Regions from separate parts of the uncultured Rossellomorea sp. genome, predicted to be linked through region 4. Evidence: riboswitches for the same ligand, from Rfam matches in the RefSeq annotation. Region 4 holds a riboswitch; each other region holds the start of a gene.
What was found. A riboswitch is a leader RNA that binds a small molecule or an ion and turns the genes downstream of it on or off. The one in region 4 is predicted to bind cobalamin.
Positions count from the first base shown of each region.

Region 1 (5,780 bases), on a different contig from region 4:
GCTGCTTTCCGATTCCCGATTAACCTCGCCTGAACCAGTCGTTGTCTTACAGTGATTCCAATCCAACTGGCCAGGAATGCTTTGATAAGTCCAACTACGATAAATGGATATACACCTGCTGCCATTGCCTGATTCCAGCTAAGATCGGCTACAAATTTAAGTTGAATGGTACCCAGGATCAACGTAATGATCATTCCGACTGTATTGGCAATCATCGCCATCGGAATGGTGAATTTGGTTTTTTCAAGAATGAAGCCTGTAAAGAAAGCCGCTACGATAAAGCCGAAAATATAGCCTCCCGTAGGACCGACCAGTACCTGTGCCCCTCCACTGAAGCCCGCAAATACAGGAACACCCACTGCTCCCAGGGCTGCATAGCAAACCATGGCAAACGCTCCATATCGGCTTCCAAGAATCGTCGCGGTAATTCCTACTGCCAATGTTTGTCCGCTGATTGGTACGAGTGGCAGTGGAATCTCGATTTGAGCGAAAATCCCCGTAATCGCAGCAAAGATGGCACAGTGAATGATCATCCTTAGTTTTTCTCCGTTCACTTTCAAATCCCCCTTGTGTATGTAAACTATGTATAACATTAAGTTAACACAATTGAAAGGATTTTGGGAAGCTTATTTTTCTTCCCTCTCGTTTTTTAACTGGGAGCATAAACATTACATATCATTTCTTTAGCCTGCCATTCTAAAGCGGTTTTTAATGTAACCCTCCCTTTTGGGAACTCATCAATCCCCTTATCACTCACCAAATATAGGATAGTGCGATTTGGCTGATGTTCATTAAATACTTGAATGATTCTTCCTATGGCTATGTATGGCATTTTCTTTCTCTCCTTATGAGCAGGACGCACTTCCTTTCACCTGCGCCCTGCGTTTTGTAAAGGTGGATCACACGAGCGTACAGCTACACTCGATCATATTTCTCTTCGTTCTCCGTCTATTATCTTTCATTTTTAAGAAGCACTTCTTCACGCACTTGTTCCGCAGCTTCCACCATGGTTTTAAGAGCTAAGACCGTCTCATCGATCCCACGTGTTTTCAAACCACAATCCGGGTTGACCCAGAATAAATGGGGATCCAGCACTTCCAGAGCCCGATGTATATTGCGGATTAATTCTTCACGTTTCGGCACCCGTGGACTATGAATGTCATATACCCCGAGACCAATCCCTTTGTCATACGTATAATCTTCAAAAACATGGATCAACTCCCCATGACTTCTTGATGTTTCAATCGAGATGACATCAGCATCCAGATCACTGATGGCATCTATAATATCTTCAAAATCCGAATAGCACATATGTGTGTGGACCTGGGTTTGCTTCTGTACAGATGAAGTGGCCAATCTGAAGGCATAAACGGCAGCCTTTAGATATTCCTCCCAATTTTCACTCTTTAAAGGCAGACCTTCCCTAAGTGCCGGCTCATCGACTTGTATCATGCGAATCCCATGGGCTTCTAATTCCTCTATCTCTTTTTGGAGAGAAAGTGCGATTTGATTCGATACTTCATATCGTGATATATCATTCCGAATAAATGACCAATTTAGAATCGTGATCGGGCCCGTTAACATCCCTTTAACCGGTTTATCGGTTAATGATTGGGCATATACGGTTTCTTTAACCGTCATCGGTTCTTTAAAATTCACATCACCGTAAATGAGTGGTGGCTTCACACATCTGGAACCGTATGATTGTACCCATCCAAACTTCGTAAATTGAAAACCATCTAATTTCTCACCAAAGAATTCAACCATATCAGTCCGCTCGAATTCCCCATGTACAAACACATCAAGACCTATTTGTTCCTGAATTTCAATCCAGCGTTTTATTTCCGCATGAATATATTGTTGATACTCCCCATCAGAAAGTTCTCCCTTCCTCCATTTCAACCTTTGCCTTCTTACTTCCTGGGTTTGAGGAAAACTTCCTATTGTAGTGGTAGGTAGAAAAGGTAATGAAAAGTACTTCGCCTGTTCCAGTTTACGAATATGGAAAGGATCCTTTCTCCCTACATTATCGGGTTGCAATTCCTCAACCTCTTCCTGCACCTCCCTATTATTGCGCAGGGGTGATTCGTTTAAATTCTTAATCGCCGTTACACTTTGAGCAATCTCATCTTCTATTGTCTCGACTCCCTCACGAATCCCCTTCGTTAAAATTGTGATTTCATGTAATTTCTCATCAGCAAATGATAGAGCGTCAATGAGAGGTGTATCAATTGCTTCTTCATTCTGCAAGGTTACAGGTACATGAAGTAAACTGCATGATGGTTGTATGATCAAGCGATCACTCGGAACATACCCTGCAATGAACGATAGAAGCGAATGGGTATCAGCAAGATTACTTCTCCAAATATTCCTGCCATCAAGAATGCCGGCAGCCAGGAATTTATCTTTAGGAAAACCAAATCTTTTCAGCGCCGCCAAATTCTTACCACGATCATGCATAAAATCTATCCCTATGCCGTCCACTGGGAGTGCTAACACCCGCTGGTACCTTTCCAAACTATCATAATAGGTTTGGAGGATGATCTTTAACCCGGGGCAGGATTCTTTAAGTGTTTGATAGACTTCTTTAAATTGATCCATCTCTTCATCCCCGATGGATGTGCACAAGATCGGTTCATCCATTTGTACCCACTCTACACCCTCTTCCTGTAAATCACGCAATACTTCAGCATAAAGAGGGACAAATTGATCAACGATGGTTTTATAGTCCCCGTTATCATACCCTTTGGACAATTTCACAAATGTGAACGGACCTAAGATAACCGGTTTTCCTTCTATACCCAGTTTTTCTTTTGCCTCCCTAAAAAAATGGAGGGGACGATTTTCCACCAACCGGGGAACGATCCCATCAAGTTCAGGGACGAGATAGTGATAGTTGGTGTTAAACCATTTTGTCATTTCCAGTGCCACCGCGTCCTTTGATCCTCTGGCCATTTCAAAATACGTTTCAAGAGAGACCTTACCCCCACCATAATGAAACCTCTTAGGAACCAAGCCGAACATGACGGCTGTATCAAGCACATGATCATATGAGCTGAAATCTCCAACCGGAATCAAATCAATTCCCTGATCCAGTTGCTTCTTCAAATGGTTGACTCGTATTTCCTCCATTTGTTCTAAGAAGGAATCCTTTTCAATCTTCCCTGCCCAAAATTGTTCCAGCGTCTTTTTCCATTCACGCTTTTCACCGATTCTTGGATATCCTAAATTTGAACTGATCACCTTACTCATTCAATCCTCACTCCTTATACTTGATATGGTTGTCATCAACAAAAAAATCTCCCTTTCAAATGAAAGAGAGATTCATACGCATCACTAACTTGAGTTGAGACAATCTTGTATTCTCAACACGTATTCCTCACCCCTCTCTATATCCACGTAGAGCATAAGCGCATACAACAGGCAGGTCTCCTGACTTAGGTTCACAGCTTCTTATCCCTTCCCATTTCAACAGAAATAGTGGTTGAATGATAAGTCGCTCCCCATTACAGTGGCGGGACCGTGCCGGATTTTCACCGGTCTTCCCTTTTAGCTGAGCATGACTCAGCACCTATTGCATTTGTCTATTTAATTTTTCTTTCATAAAAACGAAAAGCCCTCTCTTGCGAAAGAGAGGGCTTCATGTTTATGAGAATCCTCTCTTATTTTCCAAAGCAAAGTGCTTTGCAGGAATTAGCACCTTTTCAACACATCGGTTGAATGGTTGCCGGGTTTCACAGGGCCAGTCCCTCCACCACTCTCAATAAGAGTTACAAATATATTCATTTACTATTCCGAAATTTGTAATAATCGTAGCACGGTACATATAAGCTGTCAAAAGAAATTTAATTAATACCTTACACGTTTCTAATAATAGGTACTTTCTACATAATGACATTTGATACAAGATCTTGTTACATCCGTTTCATAAAAGACATGTCTGCAGTTTTCCTGAATGCTCTTCACTTCTTTTTCGAGTTGGATGACTCTCTGATTGAGCTTTACGATCTCATTCTTCAATTTCAGTACATGACAAGAAGGTTTATCGATAGATGTTTGATCCATTTTCCACAAACTCCTTCGATTTTTCTTTCAATCCTTTTTCTATTTCCTTATGAGCATCATTCATGCTAGTCTCCTTCATTCCCCTTATGTCATGTGATATTCTCATTGAACAAAATTTCGGGCCACACATTGAACAAAAATGGGCCGTTTTTGCCCCTTCTGCAGGAAGTGTTTCATCATGATACTCCCTTGCACGCTCCGGGTCCAGGGATAAATTAAATTGGTCATTCCATCTAAATTCAAATCGAGCCTTAGAAACGGCATTATCTCTGACTTGTGCCCCTGGATGGCCTTTCGCCAAATCCGCTGCATGTGCTGCGATTTTATAAGCAATGACACCTTCTCTCACATCATCTTTATTCGGTAATCCCAGATGCTCTTTCGGTGTTACATAGCACAGCATGGCTGTCCCAAACCAACCGATCATGGCAGCCCCTATGGCGGAAGTAATGTGATCATACCCCGGTGCAATATCTGTCGTTAATGGCCCCAAGGTATAAAAAGGAGCTTCATGACAGATTTCCATTTGCTTATCCACATTCTCTTTAATCATATGCATCGGTACATGACCAGGGCCTTCAATCATGACTTGTACATCATGCTTCCAAGCAATTTTGGTTAGCTCGCCTAATGTTTCAAGCTCGGCAAACTGTGCTTCATCATTCGCATCAGCAATTGATCCGGGTCTTAAACCATCTCCTAAGGAAACGGAGATATCATAGGCTTTTAAAATCTTACATATATCTTCAAAATGGGAATAAAGAAAGTTCTCTTTATGATGGGCAAGACACCATTGTGCCATGATTGAACCTCCACGGGAAACAATGCCTGTTGTACGATCAGCCGTCAGATGAATATACCTCAATAAAACACCTGCATGAATGGTGAAATAGTCAACACCCTGCTCCGCCTGTTCGATCAATGTATCCCTGTACACACCCCATGTAAGATTCTCAGCAATTCCGTTTACTTTTTCTAGTGCTTGATAGATCGGTACCGTACCAACAGGGACAGGGGAGTTTCGAATGATCCACTCCCTTGTTGTATGAATGTTTTTACCTGTTGATAAGTCCATTATGGTATCGGCACCCCAACGAGTTGCCCACGTCATTTTCTCCACTTCTTCTTCAACGGAAGATGATACAGAAGAGTTTCCGATATTCGCGTTTATTTTCACATGAAAGTGACGACCGATGATCATCGGTTCACATTCAGGATGATTGATATTGGCAGGAATGATGGCCCTGCCCTTTGCTACTTCTTCTCTTACAAATGAAGGATCAACATTTTCCCGGATAGCGATGAACTCCATTTCCGGTGTAATGATTCCTTTTTTTGCATAGTGCATTTGAGTCACATTACGACCCATTTTTGCCCGTATTGGGGTACGTTTGATAGTAGTGAACGCCTCTACGTGTGCATAAGGATCGTCTCCTTTATAGCCGTTATCTTCCGGTTCGATTTCACGTCCCGGGTAAGCGGCGACATCCTGACGTTCCAGGATCCACTCTGTGCGAACGGAAGGTAACCCTTTATGAATATCGACTTGGTAACGCTCATCTGTATAAGGTCCGCTTGTATCGTATACACGAACCGGTTCATTCTCTTCAACGCCCAAGGAAACATTCGTCCTACTCAGTTCTATTTCTCTCATCGGTACATTTATGTCTGGTCTTGATCCTCCGACATATACTTTTTTACTGTTTTTAAATTGC
Region 1 is NZ_CANKZT010000001.1:1,293,109-1,298,888, forward strand. It holds gene Q1B03_RS06670 (biotin transporter BioY) at 1-533, opposite strand, end outside; gene metE (5-methyltetrahydropteroyltriglutamate--homocysteine S-methyltransferase) at 952-3,252, opposite strand; cobalamin riboswitch at 3,405-3,590, opposite strand; SAM riboswitch class I at 3,660-3,770, opposite strand; gene Q1B03_RS06680 (hypothetical protein) at 3,868-4,065, opposite strand; gene thiC (phosphomethylpyrimidine synthase ThiC) at 4,043-5,780, opposite strand, start outside.
Region 1: another riboswitch for cobalamin. It lies ahead of metE (5-methyltetrahydropteroyltriglutamate--homocysteine S-methyltransferase); the one in region 4 lies ahead of Q1B03_RS08540 (ribonucleoside-diphosphate reductase subunit alpha).

Region 2 (5,780 bases), on a different contig from region 4:
GTTGTATAATGAAATCGTTCCTTCGGTCGGTTGGATGAGTCCTGCAATAATGGAGAGTAAAGTGGTTTTGCCGCATCCACTCGGACCGATAAACGAGACAAACTCACCTTCTTTTACAGAAAGCGTAATGTCTGAGAGGGCATGGGTGGCCGTTTTGGGTGAAAAGTAGGTATGATGGATCGATTCTAACGATAGAAAGTTCACTGTATTTCAGCCTCCATTTTCTTTTTTCTATAAGTAAATGAAGGGCTGACATGTGAAGTCAGCCCCAGGATTGTTGCTACTTTGCTGCTTTTTCAGCGATCGAAGTATTCACTAACGTTTCATGATCAACGGACTGCGGAAGCTCTCCTGCTTCATCCATGATGTTTTGGAGATTGTTCCACTCTTCTTCGTCAAGGATTGGATCGGTCGCAAAGGACCCTTGTGATTTATAGCGATCGACAACTGTTTCAATCAGTGCAAGCTCTGTGTCTTCAAAATAGGGCTCAATCACCTTAGCAATGTCTGCTGCACTGTTTTCCTCCACCCATGCTTGAGCTTTGTATAGAGCTTTCGTGAATTTTTCCACCGTTTCTTTGTTGTCTTTCATATAGCTGTCTTTGGCCATGAACGTTGTATAGGGAACATGCCCTGATTCGGTTCCAAAGGAAGCCACGATATGCCCTTTTCCTTCCTGTTCAAAAATGGACGCCGTTGGTTCGAATAGCTGAACGTAGTCCCCTGTCCCCGAAGCAAAGGCGCTCGCAATATTAGCGAAATCAATGTTTTGGATCAGGTTTAAATCGTTCTGAGGATCGATGCCGTTCTGCTTCAGCACAAATTCCCCTACCATTTGCGGCATTCCGCCCTTACGCTGGCCAAGGAAGGTAGAATCTTTTAATTGATCCCAATCAAAGTTTTCCACTTTTTCACGGGAGACGAGAAACGTTCCGTCGGTTTGGGTTAATTGAGCAAAATTAATGACCGGATCATCCGAACCTTGTGCATGGACGTAGATGGAGGTTTCTGAACCGACCAGAGCGATATCGGCACCGCCCGATAGCAAGGTGGTCATCGTTTTATCTCCACCCCACGTAGTGGTCAATTCAATGTCCAGCCCTTCCTCTTTGAAGAATCCTTTTTCGATGGCTACATATTCAGGGGCATAGAAAATCGAGCGGGTAACCTCTGCTACACGAACCTTTTGTACGACTTCTTCTTTTTCTCCACATGCTGTCAAACCGAGTGTTAACATGACGATGAGCAACATGGCAAAGCTACTTCTAAGCCATTTTTTCATTCAATATTCCTCCTTTAAGCTTTGTGAAACCGGTGTAACGATAGAATGGGATGAGTGCATCTTTCTTTGCCTTGTTTATCCTTATATATAAGAAGGGTAGGATGGTCATGAAGGCTGCGTCTCGGCATCTCCTGTTGATGATGAGATTTGCTAAAATAGTCTATGTAGAGTATAAAAAATGTGTGAATACCCAATGCACGTTTTGAAAGGAAGAGAATATGAAAAACGGAACGATTGTGAAGAAAACATTGTTTCCTTCACCTAATCCACATGTGGAACTATATGAAATTACCTATCTATCCGGAGGTCTCCGGGTGAGAGGCTTATTGGCTGAACCTGTCGGAGGTGGAAAGTATGATGGGTTCCTCTATCTGAGAGGGGGGATCAAAGGCGTGGGAATGGTCCGGCCGGCGAGAATCGCTCAATTTGCTTCTCACGGATTCATTGTTTTTGCTCCTTATTACAGAGGAAACCTTGGCGGAGAGGGAAAAGAAGATTTTGCTGGAGATGATCGTGAAGACGCCATTTCCGGTGTTGAATTGCTCAAACACTATCACAGGGTGGTCCATAACCGGATTCATGTGTTTGGCTTTTCCCGTGGAGGAGTAATGGCGTTACTGACAGGCGTGGAGCGCAGGGACGTTACCTCTGTTGTTACATGGGGAGGCGTTTCGGATATGTTCTTAACATATGACGAACGGAAGGATCTCAGGAGAATGATGAAAAGAGTCATAGGGGGAAGTCCCAATAAATTTCCGGAAAGATATGAATGGCGTACGCCCCTATATGAGTTAGAAAACCTAAAAGCTCCCGTTTTGATCATTCATGGTGAAAAGGATCAGAACGTTTCAGTTGAGCATGCATATAGATTAGAAAAACGACTGAATGAGCTGAATAAATCTGTGTCGTCCCAATACTTTAAAGAGTTTACACATTACTTCCCTCCACGAAAGAACCAACAAATCGTCTCCATGCTATGCACCTGGATGAAAAATCAAAAGACAGTGGTGTATGATTAAATACAAAAAGGATTGAGGTCAAGCGAAATGGGCATGGGCTTAGAGTTAAACACGATGATCGTGACAAAAGGAAAAGAAGTGAGGAAAGAAGAGAATCTGTTCGTACTGCAAAAGGACGGATATCGCCTTTACCCTATGCATATTCCGATAGAGGTAAGAAAAACGAAACACAGTGACCCGAGTGGTTACGGCAGTATCGAAAAGATGGAGTGGATGGATGAGAAAACGACGATCCTGTATCGGTTGATTTCCTTGAATTCCACGAACTAAATAAAGGAGGGCTGTAAACATCTGCTTACAGCCCTCCTTTTTAGTTGATTTCCTCATATAAAATATAACGATTATCCTCTGTCTGGGCGATTAGATAATTGCTGTGATCTTTCACGCTATAGATGGGTGTCCCTTTTTTTAGTATATTTGCCGAGAAATCATTCTCGGGGTGATATTGACTATCAATCTTTTCTTTAATAGATCCAAGCTTTTCATCCAGAACCAACTTCTTCTCCACAGGGACCTTCACATATTCCTTCTTGTTCACCACCATCATATCCCCGTATCCACATAATTCATGGGATGCAGGTTTTTTGTCTCCGCATGCACTTAACAAAAATACGCATAATAGCAAAACAATCAATCGCTTCATGTTTTTCCTCCTTATCATTTCTTCACATACTCAAAAGATATTCAAGCTTGTACGTCAACATGTTTGTTTTTTTATGCAAAACTTCATCATCTTTCATATGGATAAAGTGGTATAATGTTCCTTAAGTGAATAAACCCACGCAGAAATTAGGTGCTGATCTTTAGCATAAAGGGAATTCGGTGTGAATCCGAAGCTGTTTCCGCAACTGTAAGTGCTGACGAAATAAGAAGAAAACCACTATTTGATCATTCAGATGGGAAGGTTCTTAGAGTAGGCTGACGCACGAGCCAGGATACCTGCCTTTTTTCCATCGTATTATGCTCTTCGGAAGTTAAGGGTATGGTGCGGCTTTTTAGCATCTCTTTTTTCATATGGATGACAACTGCCGGCCAATATTCTTGGTTGGTTTTTTTGTGTTTATTTAAACCTCCCGGAAGATACGATAGGTGCTTCACAAACATCATTCAGAAAGGAGGAACTTACATATGGCAAAGGATTTCCGCTATTTATGTTATCCCTATATGCGTGAGTCTGTTTCAACCGTGGATTTTGAGATCCGGACCGATTCACTGTCGACTAAAATTGGACTCGCGTCATCAATGACGGAGCACTTACCGAAAGTTCAGGACGATTTACTATATTTAGCTGAGATGGCGTACCACCTCAATGGTTCGGTCCGGGGAATGACAGCCATCAAGGAAGACGACTTGAATAAATTGAGCCAAATGTACGATCGTTATGTGTCGGAAGTCGAGGAGCGTATCCAAACCTTTGTCCTTCCTCAAGGCTGTACAGCCGCATGTACGCTTCATACCTGTCGCAGTGAAGCAAAAAAGTCCGTCCGTGCCTTACATAAAGTCAGTACTGAGATGAAAGTGGAAAATATTCTATTTAAATACGCTCATTTACTGGCAAATGTCCTGTTTGTGATGGCCGTGTATGTGAATAAATGTGAAGGGATTGAAGAAATTCCTTTTGTGAGTAAATCGTATAAAGACAAAATATAGAGAAGCGGGGAAGATGAAATATGAAAAAGTCATGGTTAAATAGTTTACTATTATCATTCATCCTGGTTGTTTTCGCAGGGTGCAGCAATGGGGAAGAAGTAACATCCACAAAGGAAGTCAAGTCTGATAATGAGTCTTATTCTGTCATCGATGACAGGGGAGAAGAGATTAGCTTTGAGAAAGTGCCGGAAACCGTTATTTCCTTACAGCCGAGTAACACAGAGATTCTCTTTGCCATAGGAGCAGGAGATAAGGTAATCGGGGCAACTGAATACGACAACTATCCAGAGGAAGCGAAAGAGATTAAAAGAGTGTCGGATTCCATGACAGTCAATGCGGAAGAGGTCATTGCACTAAAGCCGGAAGTTGTCATTGCTTATACCACTGGAGATGATGCAGGAGTGAAGCAGCTTGAGGAAGCGGGATTAAACGTATTTGTCATTCAATCTGCCCAAACCTTTGAAGATGTTTATGGGGATATAGAACAAATTGCAACGGTAATGGGAGTAGAGAAGAAGGGGAACGAATTGGTAGACGGCATCAAGCAACAGATTTCAGATGTGAAAGAAAAAGTAAGCACGCTAAAGGAAAAAGAACAAGTATATTTTGAAATCAGTCCCTCCCCTGATATTTATACAGCAGGAGCAGAAACGTTTCAGCAGGAAATACTTGAAACGGCAGGGGTCGAGAATATTTTTGTAGATCAAAAAGGCTGGGTGAAAGTAGGCGAAGAAGAAATCATTAAACGGAACCCTAATATGATTTTAACGACAGTGGGTTATGTCGATGAGCCGACAGCCGAAATCAAGTCCCGGGAAAGCTGGAAAGATGTAAATGCAGTGCAAAATGGCCAAGTCTATTTCTTGGATTCAGACATTATGTCAAGACCAGGACCACGTATTGGAGAAGCCGTTGAGCTAACAGCAAAAACGGTGTATCCGGATTTATTTTCTGAATAAGATTGAATGGGAGATGGGGAAGACAATGATTTGCAAGAGGAATCATTGTCTTTTTCTGATAGATTGTTACTTTTTATAGGATTTGTAATGCAAACGTATGAGTATTGTCTTTTTAAATAACAACATATTTTTGCGGGGAAATCCTTTTCATCACAAGTTCAACAATCTTCAACATTGTGATAAAGTTAACGTAACATCATCACGTTAGGAGAATTCAACATGAGCAAACTGGAAGTCATAGTCTTGAATGAGGAAGATGCCAAAGTTGCAGAAGCATCCGGAGCAGATCGACTTGAATTGGTGTCTGCCATACATGAGGGAGGATTAACTCCTGATTTTCATGTGATAGAAAAAGTATTAAGGACCGTTTCAATTCCTGTTCAGATTATGATCCGATTACATAGTAAATCTTTCTCGTATCAGTCTGATGAATTGCATACCATGGTGGAACAAGTTAGAACAATGGTTGAAATGGGAAGCCGTGGCATCGTCTTTGGCGCATTATCACATGAAGGTAAGCTTGATTCCCACGCTTTAATGGAGATCGTACAAAGTGCGAAGGGTCAATCGATTACTTTTCACCGCGCTATCGACCTGTCTGATGATCCAGTAGCCTTATGCAAAGGAATATTCCATTCAGGATTGAACGTTGATCGAATTCTCACATCAGGCGGAAAATCTGAAGTGAGTAAGGGACTGGAGGCGATTGGTAAAATGAGGGAAATAGAGCAAATGGGTGGTCCCACTATCATGCCGGGTTCGGGTTTAACTGTGGAAAATATAGGCGAAATACACAGCAAGCTAAAAGCAAGAGAATATCATGTAGGATCAGGTGTCCGTCATAATGGGAGCTATGACTTCGGGATAGAC
Region 2 is NZ_CANKZT010000001.1:1,299,298-1,305,077, reverse strand. It holds gene Q1B03_RS06725 (ABC transporter ATP-binding protein) at 1-204, opposite strand, end outside; gene Q1B03_RS06720 (ABC transporter substrate-binding protein) at 281-1,282, opposite strand; gene Q1B03_RS06715 (S9 family peptidase) at 1,501-2,301, shown strand; gene Q1B03_RS06710 (DUF2584 domain-containing protein) at 2,329-2,571, shown strand; gene Q1B03_RS06705 (hypothetical protein) at 2,612-2,944, opposite strand; cobalamin riboswitch at 3,076-3,263, shown strand; gene Q1B03_RS06700 (hypothetical protein) at 3,430-3,951, shown strand; gene Q1B03_RS06695 (ABC transporter substrate-binding protein) at 3,972-4,910, shown strand; gene Q1B03_RS06690 (copper homeostasis protein CutC) at 5,130-5,780, shown strand, end outside.
Region 2: another riboswitch for cobalamin. It lies ahead of Q1B03_RS06700 (hypothetical protein); the one in region 4 lies ahead of Q1B03_RS08540 (ribonucleoside-diphosphate reductase subunit alpha).

Region 3 (5,780 bases), on a different contig from region 4:
TGATACATCAACTTGCTCCCCGTTTTGTTGAAATGGGGGAGAGCTGTATATTCAATATACTCATATAGTTCTTGTTCATTTCCTTTTATGGTAAGTAAGTATATTTCAAAGAAAACGTAGGTGGGGTCCTGATGCTGAGTAGCCCTTTTTAGTCCTTTTGTCGCTAATTGATTGAGTTCTTCGGAAGAAAGCAGATTCCCTTTCAGACAAGCTAGTATATATCCGCTGAGTGTGACTAAATAATGTGACGCTGGCGTGTCTTCATTAATAAGTTTTAATGCTTTTTCATAGGAATCTTTTGATTCAGAATATCGTTTTCTCCTAAAATATTCGAATCCCAGATTGTTATGGATTTTATGTGCCCTTTCCTTGGAATTAACGGATTCACAGACTCTGAGGAGCTTATCATACTGTTGTTTGGTTTCTTCCATTTCAAAGGGTTCTTTGGCATTCAATTGAATTAAAATTAACGTTTCAGAATCGATGACCCTAAGGATATTCAATGTTTTTTGGAAAAAATGCAAGGCTCTTTGCCCATAATAATAGGCAAAGGTGTTTGAATGAATGGAATGATAGGCTAATGCCAAATGAAAATAATATTCGGAGTTCGGATATTCATCGTCAATCTGTTTCAATACATTTATGCAAGTGTTAAATTGTCTTGTTGAATGATAGTAGATCCCTTTGACATGAAGTAATAAATTTTGTTCGAAAGGGGATAGAGGATAGTTTTTGTTTTCGAACATGCCCAGGATTTCCTTGGCTTTTCCATGCTTGTTCAAAAATAAATAATATCTTGCCAGGAAAAGGTTGTATTGAATGATGAAGTCAGATAGAAACCTTAAAGGTTCCTTTTCGATTTCACCTTTAAGTTGATGGATGTCATTGGTTCGAATCATAATAATTGCATCATTCCATTCAGATAATTTAGCCTGTAACGAATGATACCGAGAACGTTCGACTTCCATATTGATTCCAAGCTTCCTTGCCAGTAAATCAGTAATTTCACTGGAATACTCTGTGATCCCTCTTTCGATTTTACTTAGATGTGTGGTAGAGCAGATCCCCTGTGCAAGCTGCTCTTGAGTCAAACCCGAATCTTCACGATGAAATTTAATTAATTTACCTTCGATCATACTACACCCCAAATGAACTATTTTATTATCCATTATAGGAAATATTTTCTCGGTATTCTATAGGTTTAGAACAAGACGGAGGTCTGAAGGCAATAACATCCAAATCGCATCTCTATACTGTTTTTCTCTTTTCTTCCTAGAGTTGATCCTGTACTTCTTTCACCAGAAGAAGGAATCCTGGATGACTTCCCGCTCTAAAACCAACCCCGTTTTCATTCCAATTAGGATCAATAGACTAGCCCTTATAAACACTCAAAGCCTAGAGAAGCTCTGAGTGTTCTTGTTTATTAGGAGAGTTAGCAATCAGGGACTTTTCACAAAATAAGCGCACGATTTTTTCTATGCTCTTTTCGCAAAGGAGCCGTATTGAAAAGCCTCGATTCTTCTTCCGTCTTTGGAATGACTTTTGGTACCGGCTTGGGCTTACCATTTTCATCAACGGCGACCATCGTCAGGAATGATTCAGTCGTCAGGGTTTTGACACTCGTTACAAGATTCGTAGAGTAGACCTTTACATATACTTCCATGGATGTTCGACCTGTAGACGTAACGTAGGCTTCCAGACTTAACGCATCACCGACCGTTGCAGACGACAAAAAGTCGACGGAGTCAATCGATGCCGTGACGACGACTGAGCTGGAGTGCTTCATTGCTGATAGTGCCGCAATTTCATCAATATAGGAAAGGACTTTCCCTCCAAAAATCGTTTGCATATGATTGGTGTCCGGTGGCAGTACCAATTTTGTTTGTATGGTTCGTGAACGTTCTACCGAATAAGCTTGTTCCATTTTCTCATCTCCCAGTTTAATTTCTGAAATAAAAAAAAGCATCTCCCTTTGAAAAGAAGATGCGGCTACTTCAAGCGGACGTCCAGAATCCTGTGATTCCTCATTTGGCTCATATAGCGCAACACCCTCCTATCTCCCGTAGGAACTCTGTGTTCTTCTCAATTGGCAGGTCTCCTGGCTCAGCGTCAACAATTTCATATTCCTTCCCATTTCGATTCGAAACAGTGGATCCATACGAAATCTCAGCTTTACAGTGGCGGGACCGCGTTGGACTTTCACCAACTTCCCTTTTAAGAAGATGACCTGATCATCTTCACCAATGAGCAATGTTTAAATTGTGAACGCTTTTATTTTATCACAGGAATGAGAAGTAAGGTCTTTATTTGGTAGAAATTATTGTATTAAAATTAGAAAATTTACCTAAATATTGAAACTTTTCTACAACCCTTCCGTAGATAATATTGTAGCTAGAAGTTTTATAAAATAGTGAATCAGTTGCTCGACTGATTTATAGAAAAGTTTGAGAGGGGTTGTCAGAATGCTAGGATCATTAAGTATTATCGGATTTTTCATGTTCTTGATTCCTGTTCTGGTTATTGCAGCTATTGCAGGAATCGCGTATTATTTCTGGATGAGGTTCCGCTATCGTACAGCGAGATCCAACCAGGCACTGATCATTACCGGACCGAAACTGGGGGATCCTGAAAAGGAAACGAATATTTTCACCGACCAGGAAGGGCGTTCCATGAAAATCATCAGGGGTGGAGGGTACAGATTAAGACGTTTCCAAACATCTACACCTGTTAATCTTACATCCTTCCAATTAAAATTATCGACACCGAGAGTTTACACAAATGGCGGAGTACCAATCGTTGCAGACGCAGTGGCCATGGTGAAGGTGGCAGACACATTAAACGGAATTGCGAACTATGCCGAGCAGTTCCTAGGTAAGGACCAAAAAGAGATTGAAGATGAAATCATTGAGGTACTGGGAAGTAATCTTCGTGCGATTCTTTCTAAAATGACGGTTGAAGATATCAACAGCAACCGTGAAAAGTTTAACGCTGACGTATCTGAAATTGCTCAGAAGCAGCTGGATCTTATGGGCTTCAAAATTACGTCACTCGGGCTAACGGACATAAGAGATGCTGACGAAGAAAATGGATACTTAAAAAATCTTGGTCGTCCACGTATCGCCGAGGTTCGCAAGCAAGCTGAAATTGCAGAAGCAAACACCGAGCGTGAAACCCGTATTCACCGTGCCCAAACCGATCAGGAAGCGAAAGAGGAAGAATACAAGCGTCAAATTACCATTGCCCAATCGAAAAAAGAGAAGGACATCAAAGACGCAGCCTTCAAAGAAGAAACAGAGCGGGCAAGAGCGAAATCCGAACAGTCCTATGAGTTGGAAAAAGCCAAACTTACAAAGGAAGTGAAAGAGGAAGAGTTAACCCTTCAATTCCTTGAACGTGAACGTGCCGTTAAACTTGAAGCAGAAGAATCAAAAGTTCGTAAAACGAAAGCCGACGCCGAATACTACGAAACCACTCGTAAAGCGGAAGCGGAAGCTCGCAAGGCAGAAATTGACGGGGAAGCGAAAGCCAAGATACGCAGAGAAGAAGGTTCTGCTGAAGCCGATGTTATCAGAGAGCGAGGTAAAGCGGAAGCCGAATCCCGTAAACTGCTGGCAGAAGCAATGGAGAAACATGGTGATGTCATCATTACCGAGAAACTAATCGAAATGCTGCCTGTTTTCGCAGAGAAAATTGCTCAGCCTCTTAACAATATTGACTCTGTTAAAATCATTGATTCCGGTAATGGCCAGGGAGTTCCTTCCTTTGGGAAAAGCATCACCAGAACGATGCTTGATATGCAGGAACCGTTACGCGAAATGACTGGCATCGATGTAGGTGAATTACTGAAGTCATATGCAAATAGATCCCATGAAAGACCTTATCAGCCAGCGATCTCTGAAACAGCTGACAAGGAAGTCGCTGTGACGAACGAAAAGGAAGAAACAGAGGTAAAGGAAGACAGCCAAAGTAAATAATGAGAGGGAGATGTCTCGGGTATATGGGGGCATCTCTTTTTTTGAGTGGGATAAAAAGAGTGCCAGGCACGGGATGTTGATTCTGTACCTGGCACCTGTTGTTATGACCACTGTACCAGGTACAAATCGGATAAATTGTACCTGGTACAGCAGATCTATTTTAGAGTGAGGACAATTCAAATGTTAAAAAATGCAAATATTCAACAGTCAAATTCTCCCGGATATTCAACCGGTGAATACACCTCAAAATTCAACTGTCAAAAAAAGAGCAAATTTCAACAGTCAAACACCCATTCATACCCTAAACCCCAACCTTAATATGCTTGGAGCCCTCAACATCAAATAGCCCCAAGTCCGTCAGCTTCAACTGAGGAATCACAGGTAACGTTAGAAATGATAAGGTAAGAAACGGATTGAAGTCCCGGGAGAAACCTAATTCAATAAAGGCGCTCTTCAACAGGTCGAGCCCTGATACCACTTCTTCAAATCCCTGATCGGACATCAACCCTGCTATCGGTAAAGGAAGAGAAGCGATGACATTTCCGTCTCTCACCATCACCAGGCCGCCATGCATTTCGTTAAGCGCCTCGATGGCTTGCAGGATATCACGATCATTTGTACCTGTTGCGACAATATTGTGTGAATCATGGGCAATGGTGGTAGCGATGGCTCCCTCTTTCAATCCGAATCCTTTTACAATGCCCAAGCCGATATTTCCTGTCCCGTTATGTCTTTCAACGACAGCCATTTTAAGTTGGTCCTGTTGAATGGAAGGGATAAAGAATCCATTTTCTACTTGAACCTTTTCAATCCGTTTATTGGTTCTAAGGTGATTAGGGATGATTTCGATAATATGTGCTTCCTTTGTTCCGCCTATCTCGATTTGCAGATCCTTTTCAGTGAGATTCGGAATATGCACAGTTGAAGTCAGAGGTGGTTTTGGCGCAGGTTTTACGATTGGGTCGCCGACATACTGACTATGCGCAGCTACCAGTTTCCCTTCTTTGTACACCTCTGAGATAGAGAGCGTTTTAAGATCATCCAGTAAGACAAAATCCGCATCGTATCCAGGTGCAATTGCGCCTTTCGTGTGTAACCCATAACATTCAGCAGCATTCAAAGAGGCGATGCTAATCGCCAATAGAGGGTCGAGCCCTTCCTTAATTGCTAAGCGGATATTTTGATCGATGCTGCCTTCCTCGATTAAGTCATCCAAGTGCTTATCATCTGTACAGAATAGACAGCGCCGGGCATTTCTATCGTTAACAACTCCAATAAGTGATTTCAAATCCTTGGCCACGGATCCTTCGCGAATGAGAAGGTACATCCCTCGTCGTATTCGTTCCAATGCTTCAGGGACGGTGGTGCATTCATGATCGGTTCGAATGCCGGCCGATTTATAAACATTGACCGCGTTTGTGGAAAGTCCCGCTAAATGTCCGTCCATATTATGACTATTTTCCGAGGTGACAGTGATTTTATCGACAATGGAATCATCGCCTTTTTGAAGGGAAGGATAGTCCATTACCTCTGCCAATCCAATGACACGCTCATGTGTAAAGAAAGGTTCCAGCTCTTTGGCTGTCAGCGTTGCTCCTGCATTTTCAAATGGAGTTGCCGGCACGCAGGATGGAAGCATGGTAAACACATCTAATGGGATGTTCCCTGAATCATCGAGCATGAATCCGATTCCTTCTTCTCCGGATACATTCCCGATTTCATGGGGGTCTGTAATAACGGTCGTGACCCCATGCGGGAGGACGACTTTAGCAAATTCGGATGGTGTGACCATGGAGGATTCTATAT
Region 3 is NZ_CANKZT010000006.1:128,956-134,735, forward strand. It holds gene Q1B03_RS18385 (helix-turn-helix domain-containing protein) at 1-1,136, opposite strand, end outside; gene Q1B03_RS18390 (acyl-CoA thioesterase) at 1,451-1,924, opposite strand; cobalamin riboswitch at 2,071-2,260, opposite strand; gene Q1B03_RS18395 (flotillin family protein) at 2,463-3,974, shown strand; gene ade (adenine deaminase) at 4,276-5,780, opposite strand, start outside.
Region 3: another riboswitch for cobalamin. It lies ahead of Q1B03_RS18390 (acyl-CoA thioesterase); the one in region 4 lies ahead of Q1B03_RS08540 (ribonucleoside-diphosphate reductase subunit alpha).

Region 4 (5,780 bases):
AAGGAACAAGGAGCGGAAGTTGTATTAGGAGGCAACGCTGATAAACACTTATTGCAGCCTACCGTATTAACCCACGTCACAAACTCGATGCCGATCGCGAAGAACGAAATCTTCGGACCTGTGGCCGCAATCATACCTTTTGAAGATGAAGAAGAAGCGATTGTACTTGCCAATGAACATCCTTATGGGTTGAGCGGGGCTGTACATTCATCCTCCATTGAGAGGGCGACGAATCTTGCACACCAAGTACAGACCGGGATGATTCATATAAATGATGAACCTGTGAATGATGAGCCTCATATGCCATTTGGCGGAGAAAAGGATTCTGGTCTTGGCCGCTTTAACGGAGAATGGGCCCTCGAAGAGTTCACAACCGTCAAATGGGTTGCCGTTCAGCACAAGAGAAGAGACTACGGGCCATTTATTGAAGAGAGATAATAAGAAAAGCGAGTCTTGATGACTCGCTTTCTTGTCTTTATAGTTCATCGAACCCATTAGCATCTGATGTCTTGGTATATTGCCTTGATTTTTGTTCAAAGAAATCGGTCTTCCCTCTATCCACTTCCTGATAAGCAATGATCCATTTTAGAGGATTCGATTTATACCCTTGGAATGGTTCTTCAAAGCCTAACTGTTTGGCTCTTTTATTCGCCATGAACTTAATATAATCTTCAAGGTCGCTCATTAACAGCCCATCAACGTGAGATCCGATGATTTCCCTTCCCCACTCTATTTCCAGGATAGCTGCCTGTTTGAAAGCATCATGTCCAAAGTCGCGCAGCTCTTCCGTATGATAAGAGGGGTTCTCGTTCAGTACTTCTTTAAATATTTTTTCAAATAAGCCAACATGCAGCTGTTCATCCCGATTGATGTAATTAATCATCGTAGAGGTCGCCACCATTTTTTGATTTCTGGCCAAATTATAGAAAAAGGCAAATCCGGAGTAAAAGAACAAACCTTCTAGAATCACATCATAAATGATCGATTTTAATAGATTCGCAATGGTAGGAGATTCTACGAAGCCCTTATACCCATTCGTAATAAATTCATTCCGCTTCTTTAAGATTGGATCGTTCTTCCAGAAATCAAACACTTCATCCTGTTTCTTTTTTGACACGATACTCGATAATACATAGCTATAGGAATGATTGTGTACAACCTCTTGCTGTGCAAGAATGATCATCAGCGCATTTAAGCTGGAATCCGTCAGATAGTCTGCCACTTTACCGGCGTAATCTGTCTGCACACTATCAAGTAGAGCCAGTAAACCGATGATTTTTAAAAAGGACTCCTGCTCTCTCGATGAAAGATTCGGAAATTGTTTAATATCCTTTGCCATATTGATTTCAAAAGGTGTCCAGAAATTCCCGAGCATTCTCTTATATTTCGGATATGCCCATGAGAACCTGACATCATCCCAGTTCAATATATTCGAACTTTTCCCATTTACGATACCTGTTGATTTATTTGGTGCCTCTGAATCTATTAAGATTCGCTTCTTCAATCCATTCACGTTATCATCTTCCTCCCGGTTAGCTATGGCAGCTTTCACATTCTTCAAAATTCGAAACAGATGTTGATCGCACATAGTAGGTCGTTTTCAACCCTGACTTCCATGCATCTAAATGAAGAGATAATAACTCTATCGCCTTGATATCATTTCGCACATACAAGTTAAACGATATTCCCTGATCTATATGACGCTGTCTCTTCTCATTTTGTTTAATACTCCAGTGCTGATCTACGTTATAGGCCGTTTTGTAATACCAGGTTGTCTTAGGTGATAAATCAGGGGCTGTAACAGGAATCTTATAATCTTTCTTTTCTTCTGAGTACTCTAATCTGAACAAAGGATCTATACTTGCTGTGGATCCGGCTATGATCGAGGTGGATGAATTAGGGGCGACGGCCATTAAATATCCGTTTCGTATCCCTTTAGTAGAAACTTCCTCCCTGAGTACATTCCACCTTGGTCCTGAATATCCTTTTTTGGAAAAATACTCTCCGGTGGACCAATCTGAACCGCTGAAATATGGATAAGATCCTTTTTCTATTGCTAATTCATGACTGGCTTTAATCGTGTAATAGGCAACATCCTCGTATAAGGAATCACAATAATCAACGGCTTCATCGCTCTCCCATTTCAACCCTTTTAAAGCAAGAAGGTGATGCCACCCAAAGGTTCCTAATCCAATCCCTCTATAGCGCCTGTTTGTCAGTTGGGCTTGCAGGACTGGAAGTTTATTTATATCAATGACATTATCCAGTAATCTTACTCCTATGGACACCACTCTTTCCAGCTCATCATCCATTACCGTTTTAGCTAAAGAAACAGATGCCAGATTACAGACGACATAATCTCCCGGAGATTTATAGGTAATGATTTTCCCGTCCTTTATGACCTCTTCTTCCATAATGGTCGCACTCATATTCTGGGCGATTTCCGTACATAAATTACTGCAGTAAATCATCCCCTTATGCTGATTGGCATTTAGCCGATTGACTGTATCTCGGTAAAACATATAGGGTGTTCCCGTTTCAAGCTGGGAAATCATGATCCGCTTGAAAATTTCAATCGCTGGGACCACTTCCCTTGAAAGGTCAGGGTTTTCTACACACTCCCAGTACTTATCCCTGAACGAGCCTTCTCCATCCTTTTCGTCATAGTAATCTTCCAGTGAAAAACCCATGCCTATTTTCACTTCATGAGGATCAAATAAATACCATTCCCCTCTTTTCTCCACTTGCTCCATAAATAAATCAGGTAAGCTGACACCTGTGAAGAGGTCATGAGTACGCTGCCTTTCATCTCCATTATTTAATCGCGTATCAAGAAAAGGAAAAATATCCTTATGCCATACATCTAAATATACAGCGATTGCTCCTTGACGCTGGCCTAATTGATCAACCGATACGGCCGTGTTATTTAATTGCTTCATCCATGGAATAACACCTGAACTTACACCCTTGAAGCCTTTAATATCACTTCCTCTGCTTCGGACTTTCCCTAAATAGATACCCAGGCCTCCACCGTTTTTACTTAATGTGGAAACATCTGTATTGCTGTCATAAATGCTCCTTAAATCATCTGCCACCGTATCAATAAAACAACTTGATAACTGACCATGACTTTTCCCCGCATTGGCGAATGTAGGGGTGGCTACCGTCATATACAAATTGGATAGTGCCCAATACGCTTCCTGAATGAGCGCCATCCGCTTATCACGCGGTTCGTTCATAAAGAGAGTCATGGCAATGATCAATAATCGCTCTTGTGGTAATTCAAGAATCTTTCCATCATGGGATTTTGTTAAATACCGCTCTGTTAATGTGACGATCCCTATGTAAGTAAACAATTGATCTTTAGATGAATCCATGATCGTTGCCAGGAAGTCTATATCTTCTTTTGTATAAGATTCGAGCAGGGCTGACGTATATAATTTCCGATCAGTCAACTCGTGAATTGATTTATTAAAGGAACTGTATAACTTGTCTTTTTCAATTCCCCTGGAATTAGCAACTGTACGATAAAGGTTTTTTAAATAAAGTGTTGCAGCCACATAGGTCCAATCGGGTTCATGGGCAGAAATACGTTCAACTGCAGTGAGAATCATGAAATGATAAAGCTTTTCTTTACTCAGTACAGACTGTCCGTTAGCATACATAAAAATCTTTTCATCGAATTCTTTAAAATGGAGCTGTGGAAAACGACTGTGGAGACTTGTTATAATCTCCTCTGCTTCCACTATTAGTCGCTGCTCTTGTGATACGATTGACATAAATATTCCTCCCAATTTATACAGTGTGGATAGGATTCAAAAAAGCCCATCCTTCAGAAGGATGGGCCTAATATATACGGAGATATGTACATAGACTTAAAGCCTATTACAATCCTCGCTTTATCCTCCCAATTCCCGAAGAAGATAACACGTGAATAAATAAGGCAGGTCTCCTGACTCATGCTTCACCCTACTCTAAGGCCTTCCCATCGTATAAGACAGTGGCAGTTCCTTATTTCGTCAGCACTTACAGTTGCGGGGACAGCTCCGGATTCACACCGGATTCCCTTTTAAGTCCATTCAGACACCCTATTCACAGGTTATAATCAATATATTGTTAAAATCATCAAACATAACACTAAATGTTGTGTTCTGTATCATCATAAACGATTAAAAATGAATTTACAAGTGGAACTATTCACTTTGTTTAGAAGTTGAAATCTTTTAATAGTATCACTCTATTACACTCGTAAAGTCAAGAGTTGTAATAAGTTGAACAGAAGGAAGGATAAATCCTTCCTATGAAATATGCTTATAATTATTATTTTCCATGAAAAGAATAGGAGAAGATTGAATACAACCTTCAAATGGACACTAGTCAGCCGACACCTTCCTACATGTTAGTTGAAGAAAATGTTCCCACTCTCTATAATTCAAATAGAAGGTTGTTTGACAGTATTCTTTGGTCCCCAATATTTTTTATTGGCTGTTTAAATGGAGAATGAACTCGATTTAAACAGCCTCTTTTTTTTAGTTCGGCTTTAATGTATGTGAAAATCCTCTTACAATTTCATTTCTACCCGGGAGCTTTCAGTTCAAATGTAACCGCATACACAATAGTGAAAGAGGGACCATATAAGCAATTTAATGTATTTCAACCTTATTACAATCAATACTTTTCAGCTTAAATACTTTCTTTTTACGGTTTTTTCATTTAAAATGCGCATTAAGTGATTTTTTTCGAAATCACACCTTAGTTCTGAAAGGAGTCTATTATGAAAAAATTATTAACGACTTTACTATTAGCATTACTAACGATTGGACTAGCCGCTTGCGGTTCGAACGAGGAGAGCCAAAAACAAGCTGAAGATAAAGCGAAGACAGAAGAAAAAAGCGATGGACAGGCTCAAGAGGAGCAAGCTAAGCAGATGGAAGAAATGCAGAAGAAAATGGATGAACAAAAGGTTGAAAAAGATAAGATCGTTGCCATTGTAAACGATGAAAAAATTAAAGGTGAAGATTTCAACAACGTATTGACTCAATCACAAATGCAGTATCAACAAATGGGTCAAGACCCGACAAGTAAAGAGGCAGCAAAGAAGATAAAAGAACAAACTATTGATAGTCTGGTTGGACAAACACTCCTTATGCAGCAAGCCGATGAAAAAGGATATAAGGCATCAGAAGATGAAATCAATAAACAACTGGAAGAAGTTAAAAAGCAGTACGGTGATGAAAAGAAGTTTGAAGATGCAATGAAAAAAGCCGGATTCACGATGGATGAGTTAAAAACTCAAATCGCTGAAAACATCAAATACACAAACTACGTTGAGAAAGAAATCAAAGTAGAAGAAGTCTCTGAAGAGGAAATGAAGAAGTTTTACGATCAGTACGCAAGTCAGCAAGGTCAGGGTGAATCAAAGGATGCACCAAAATTTGAAGAAGTTAAACCTCAGATCAAGACTCAGTTAGAACAACAGAAAAAACAAGAAAAGCTTGTTCAACACGTAGAAGATTTAAAGAAAAATGCTAAAGTCGATGTAAAAATCTAAAGCACCATTGTAGAAAGCCACCTGTATAGATAGGTGGCTTTCTTATGTTCTATTCCTCCCCGATGTTTTCCTCTCATCAAGAAGGGTATTGTACAACAACGACTCATTAAGGGAGGATGAAAGATAATGACAAAGAGAGCCAATGACAATCCAGAACAAATCAATAAAGATCATGACGGCATTCTTGATCAGCATGAAAGTGAGCAGAATGTGGACCCAATTCCCCTCG
Region 4 is NZ_CANKZT010000002.1:313,633-319,412, reverse strand. It holds gene Q1B03_RS08550 (aldehyde dehydrogenase family protein) at 1-438, shown strand, start outside; gene Q1B03_RS08545 (ribonucleotide-diphosphate reductase subunit beta) at 476-1,513, opposite strand; gene Q1B03_RS08540 (ribonucleoside-diphosphate reductase subunit alpha) at 1,533-3,779, opposite strand; cobalamin riboswitch at 3,925-4,106, opposite strand; gene Q1B03_RS08535 (SurA N-terminal domain-containing protein) at 4,775-5,551, shown strand; gene Q1B03_RS08530 (hypothetical protein) at 5,678-5,780, shown strand, end outside.